2 regions of the Chlorogloeopsis sp. ULAP01 genome follow, and region 1 is predicted to be linked to the other one. Evidence: predicted binding sites of a transcription regulator. Region 1 holds the regulator's gene; the other holds the start of a gene.

Region 1 (3,203 bases):
AATTGTGGCTCCAGGCTGCGTGGTAGTTCCACCTCCAAGAGGATTGTTACCAAATGAGTTGGTACAACCAGTCATACCAATTGATAGCAGCATAGTTAAACTAGCTGCTAAAAAACGAAATAATAAACCTTGCTTCATAATTTTTTTCACATAAACTACCTGGGTAGTGCTTACACCCAAAAATATTAAACCGCCTTCTTCTACACCAAAAGCAGTTTTTATGCGAAATCTTTAGTCACTTTAGAAAATAGAGCAAATTTATCCCAATGGCACTGATGTATATGCTCATGTCAACGTGAAGATTTTCTGCGAACATAAATAATATCTAGGAAATCTCTAAGATTGTTTACAAAAGCTTCATGACAGGTAAATCTTTTGGTCAACCCATTACCCAAATTAGTGTAGAAGAACTTGCTCAACGTTTATTAGCAGGCGAGGCGAGCCTTCAGTTAGTAGACGTGCGCGAACCACAAGAAGTAGCGATCGCTTCTCTTGAGGGCTTTGTCAATCTTCCTCTCAGTCAATTTGCTGACTGGGCAGATCAAGTCCAAACCCGTTTCGATCCTCACGCTGAAACTTTTGTACTCTGTCATCACGGCATTCGTTCTGCTCAGATGTGTCAGTGGCTTATTGCTCAAGGTTTTACAAATGTTAAAAATATTGCTGGTGGTATTGATGCATATTCAAACTTAGTCGATCCTTCTATTCCTCAGTATTAATCGGTAATGACGAAACCAGCTTTATTTTGCTATTCTGGACTTAAGACAATATTAATTCTAGATTCTAAGCGGAAATACTTAGCAGCATCTGGTTTGTAAATATTTAGTCGATTCGCTGTTGAATCTACTTTTGCGAGAATCCGGCAAACTAATCACTAAAACCCTGTCAAATCCGCGCTCTCATATAAACATACGTAAATTGCAAATACTGTAACTTCTTAATTTGGAGAACATTTTTTGCTAGAGGTAAAACAGTAACTTTGTTTTTACGTATTCCAAGATACCTTCTGAATTTGATATCTTGCTTAACTAATTATTAATGGTTATTGCAACATCTGATAAATTTTTCATTTTTCAAAAATTGATTTAAATTTAGCTTCGATAAATACTCGCCATGCAAGTCCAGCTAACAAATCGACAACAACACATACTCTGGGCAACAGTACGTCATTATATCGCCACGGCAGAACCTGTTGGTTCCAAAGCTTTAGTTGAGGAATATAACTTGGGTGTTAGTTCAGCAACGATTCGCAACGTGATGGGTATGTTAGAAAAAGTTGGACTACTTTATCAGCCCCACACTTCTGCGGGCAGAGTACCTTCCGACTCTGGCTATCGCATTTACGTTGACAAGCTGATTACACCTTCTGATACTTTAGCGCGGCAGGTAGAAGATGCACTGCAACATCGCCTCAAGTGGGAAGATTGGAGTTTGGAAGCTTTATTGCAAGGAGCAGCTCAAATCTTAGCAACCTTGAGTGGTTGCATTAGCTTGATTACCATGCCGCAGAATGTAAGCGCCCAACTGCGACATCTACAATTGGTGCAAATTGAATCGGGCAAGGTAATGTTGATTGTGGTAACGGATAGTTACGAAACCCATTCGGCATTAATGGATTTGCCACCAAAACGACAAGAAAGACAACTCGATCTGGAGGTAATAGATCGGGAGTTGCAAATTGTTTCCAACTTTCTAAATAATCATTTGCGGGGGCGTAGTCTCCTAGAATTAGCTAACTTAGACTGGAGTCAGTTGGATCGGGAGTTTCAGCACTACGGCGAATACTTAAAAGAGTCACTAGCAGAATTTAGTCGTCGGAGTTTAACACCAAATACCACACAAATAATGGTTCGCGGTGTCTCAGAAGTGCTGCGGCAGCCAGAATTTTCGCACCTCCAACAAGTGCAAGCAATTATCCAGCTATTAGAAGAAGAACAAGAACAATTGTGGCAATTAATAGTTGACGAGCCAGAGGTAGAGGAAGTTGGTAAATCACGAGTGACAGTTCGGATTGGTTCAGAAAATCCTCTCGAACCCATACGTACTTGTAGCTTAATTTCTTCTACCTATCGTCGTGGTTCAGTGCCTGTAGGTAGTGTAGGCGTTTTGGGGCCAACACGCTTAGATTATGAAGGAGCGATCGCAGTCGTAGCCGCAGCTGCTGATTACCTATCGGAAGCGTTGAGCCAATAATCTTGTATCCCTAAACTCCGTACTATTGCCTTTGATGATCGAGCTTTGACTAAATTTTAGAGACTATATTATACCAATTCGTAATATCCTCCAGGAAGCCGTCCAACGTACTGCGCTTCTTTATGCCAGGGGAACTCGTCAATTATAACTTTAGTATGAATTATTTATTTTGCCAGCTTCAGTAAAATAAATCTTCATGCAACAAAAAACTGTATTTTGGTTAATCTGGCTAGGATTGATTATCTATGCCTTTGTGTTTGCCCCTCCCAATCAACCTGACACATTCGAGTTGATTAAAAATCTTTCCACAGGGCGATGGCAAGGCATTAATCCGCTTGTTATCTCACTGTTCAACATTATGGGCGTTTGGCCTTTAATTTACAGTGCAGTCATTTTTATAGATGGGAAAGGACAAAAAATTCCCGCTTGGCCTTTCGCTGTTCTCTCTTTTGCAGTCGGAGCCTTTGCCCTGCTACCGTACTTAGCTCTACGGGAACCAAATACACAGTTTTCTGGCCAAAAGAATACTTTTTTAAAGCTACTAGATTCTCGCTGGACTGGTGTGGTTCTGACTATAGGCGCGGCTATTTTAGTTGGCTATGGATTAGGGCAAGGAGATTGGAATAATTTTGTACAGCAGTGGCAAACCAGCCGCTTCATTCATGTGATGAGCTTGGATTTTTGTCTACTTTGCGCTTTATTTCCCGCATTATTGGGAGATGATATGGTGCGTCGTGGATTGAAAAATCCTCAAATATTTTGGTTGGTAGCGCTCATTCCACTATTTAGCCCGTTGATGTATCTGTGTATACGTCCACCTTTACCAGAAGCGAGTTCAGAGCTATTACCCAGTTAGAACCCACTGTATAAACTCAGAATTATGACTAGAAGAATAACACTTTGGTCGTTGTGGGCTGGATTTATTGCTTATATTTTGTGGCTAGCTCCACCTTTTCATTTAGAAGCCACAGTTATACTACTAAAAAATATCTTCACCCTGAATTGGACAG
Region 2 (3,203 bases), on a different contig from region 1:
AGCAGAACGAGTCACTTTCGCAGGATCGACGATACCAGCAGTAAACAAGTCAACAAACTCGTTCTTAGCAGCATCGTAGCCAACGTTGAACTCTTTCTCTTTCACGCGCTCGGCAATCACAGCGCCATTCTGACCGGCGTTTTCAGCAATACGCTTCAGGGGAGCAGCCAGAGCGCGAGCTACGATCAACGCACCAGTCAATTCTTCACCCTTAAGGTTGCTGTTTGCCCACTCTTCGAGTTGGGGAGAGAGGTGAGCCAGAGTTGTACCACCACCAGGAACGATACCTTCTTCTACCGCAGCTTTGGTAGCGTTGATGGCGTCTTCTAGGCGCAACTTCTTATCTTTCATTTCGGTTTCGGTAGCAGCGCCAACCTTGACGACAGCTACACCACCAGCTAACTTAGCCAGACGCTCTTGCAATTTTTCTTTGTCGTAGGAAGATTCTGTTTCTTCCATTTGACGGCGAATTTGCTCGACGCGAGCTTTAACAGCTTGTTCGTTACCTTCCGCAACAATAGTGGTGTTGTCTTTGGTGATGGTGATGCGACGAGCTTTACCCAAAGAATCCAGCTTGGCGTTTTCTAACTTCAGTCCAGCATCTTCGGTGATGACTTGACCGCCAGTTAAAATCGCAATGTCTTCGAGCATTGCTTTGCGGCGATCGCCAAAACCAGGAGCCTTCACCGCAGCCACGTTGAGGACACCACGCAAGCGGTTAACTACCAGGGTTGCTAAAGCTTCTTTCTCGATATCTTCGGCGATAATTACTAAAGGACGACCAGCACGAGCTACTTGCTCTAGAACGGGTACGAGGTCTTGTACCAAGGCAATTTTCTTATCGGTGAGCAGTATGAAAGGCTCATCGAAGATTGCTTCCATCCGCTCTGCGTCGGTGGCGAAGTAGGGAGAGATGTAGCCTTTGTCAAAGCGCATCCCTTCAGTAATTTCCAATTCGGTGGTCATAGACTTCCCTTCTTCTAGGGAAATTACACCTTCTTTGCCTACCTTATCCATTGCTTCGGCAATCATCTGGCCAACTTCTTCGTCGTTACCAGCCGAGATGGCACCTACTTGAGCAATAGCTTTGGAATCTTCAACGGGACGGGCGTGTTCTTTGATTTTTTCTACCAAGAAGTTAGTAGCTTTATCAATACCGCGCTTGAGCAGAATAGCGTTTGCGCCAGCTGCAACGTTACGCAAGCCTTCTTTTACTACTGCGTGTGCCAAAACAGTAGCAGTGGTGGTACCATCACCAGCAGCATCGTTGGTCTTGGAAGCAGCCTGGCGAATCAAAGAAACACCAGTGTTTTCAACGTGATCTTCTAATTCAATTTCTTTGGCAATGGTTACACCATCATTAACGATTTGTGGTGCGCCAAACTTCTTCTCTAGTACTACGTTACGACCTTTAGGACCGAGGGTAACAGCTACTGCCTCAGCCAGGATATCCATGCCTCTTTCTAAGGCGCGACGAGCGTTTTCGTTGTAAATAATGCGCTTTGCCATAATTCTCTAGTTCAATTCTTTATGTTTTAGTTGTCACTTGCCATTGATTCAGCAGTCATTTTTTATGACTAATGACTAATGACTACGAAACGATCGCCAAAATGTCTTTTTCTGAAAGTAGTACATATTCATCGGTACCCAGTTTGATGTCGGTACCGGCATACTTGGAGTAAAGGACTTTGTCTCCTACCTTTACATCCATTGGCTGACGGCCGCCATCGTCTTTGACTTTACCATCACCAACTGCAACTACTTCGCCTACTTGGGGCTTTTCTTTTGCAGTATCGGGTAAATACAGTCCGCCTGCGGTTTTTTCTTCAGAGGCGCTCACTTTCACAAAAACGCGATCGCCCAAAGGTTTAACGGTAGAAACGCTTAGAGATACAGCTGCCATACGAATTTCGTGCCTTGTTAGCACTCTCAACTCCTGAGTGCTAATTTAGCGAAGGATGATGCCCAATAGCAACAATTTGGGGTGTACGGGTTCCCGAACTTTCCAGTTCCAGAAGAATTTTGAGTAAAAATACTCTAATTGTTGGGTCTTTCAGGTTTTTTTGATTAAGTTACGAATATTTATATATGGTCAAATTTATTTGCAAAGCATGGAAATTGTTATAGAACAGAAATCAGAGAGTGTGAAATAGGTAAAAACTCAAGTGATCCAACCTAGTCTAGAAATAAGAAAAACCACTCAACAGCCACAAACAAAAGCCTTAAGTAATTGTATAGAAACTTTGGGACTTCAGAAAAATTCAGAGACATATTTTTATCTGTACTGTTCAAAATATGCCTAAATATTGTGCAAAAGAAGCTAGTCTGGAAACAAGGGAAAACTTGAACAAGCGCCTAAAAACAGCTGGAGCTAGATTTTTCCCAACAGAGTCATCCCAGTTGCATACTTCCAAGCAAAGCCGACAGCTTGCGAGTTTGTTGCTCTGGGCCGATAATAGTTGTTTACCCGGATAGAGTCTGGGATCGCTAAACAACTGTAGAAGTTACTGAGCGAGTTATACAAAAACACTTAATAGGAAATAAGGTGGTTGAAGAGTATGCTTTTCTAGTCCATTCCTTGTCAGAAAATGCTTCGGTTTTTCGCAATCAACTGATATCAGCTTAATAGCCGAAGGATATGGTAAGACAGCAAGCTAGAGAAAGTGCGGGTTAATTGTTAACAGGGAGCATATTTAGCCAAAAAGAATTTGATAATCTGAAAGATTATTATTCAATTGAAGTTTTTTGCCCGCTCCTTTCAAAGCGATATATAATAACGCATTATAAATACTAATGCTCTACGTATCCTCACTGGACTTTTGCCATTGATATAGTAGTTTCTCAAAAGCAATTATTATTTTGAGATATTTACGAACCAAAGGCAAGTTAAGTAGGAAAAAGCACAAAATCACAACAAACCACCAAAAAGGATTGCTATTCAAGACCTTGATGGATCTAAGCGCGACAAGTGCCACTGCTATGAAAGAACCCAGCATGAAAGATCACAAACGACTTCTACTCATTGATGATGACCCCAACCTGATTTTGCTGGTGAAGGATTACTTGGAATTTCGGGGATATGAAGTCATCACCGCAGAAAATGGTCGAGAAGCTCTGGAAATTTTAGAGCAGGATATTCCAGACATGATCATTTGTGACGTGATGATGCCGGAAATGGACGGTTATACTTTTGTAGAGCAAGT

What was found. The regulator HrcA, encoded in region 1, represses chaperone genes, less so after heat shock. The targets are predictions, from matches to a motif close to TTAGCACTCNNGANTCNNGAGTGCTAA.
Region 2: a site for HrcA is predicted at 1,921-1,947, ahead of groES (co-chaperone GroES). Genes of this name have one in related genera too.

The regions. Positions count from the first base shown of each region.
Region 1 covers NZ_JAUDRH010000003.1:349,708-352,910, reverse strand. Annotated here, with positions in the region: gene QUB80_RS07755 (DUF3352 domain-containing protein) at 1-138, opposite strand, end outside; gene QUB80_RS07750 (rhodanese-like domain-containing protein) at 360-719, shown strand; gene hrcA (heat-inducible transcriptional repressor HrcA) at 1,114-2,193, shown strand; gene QUB80_RS07740 (DUF2834 domain-containing protein) at 2,390-3,049, shown strand; gene QUB80_RS07735 (hypothetical protein) at 3,074-3,203, shown strand, end outside.
Region 2 covers NZ_JAUDRH010000015.1:191,058-194,260, forward strand. Annotated here, with positions in the region: gene groL (chaperonin GroEL) at 1-1,509, opposite strand, end outside; gene groES (co-chaperone GroES) at 1,592-1,903, opposite strand; gene QUB80_RS26755 (response regulator transcription factor) at 2,950-3,203, shown strand, end outside.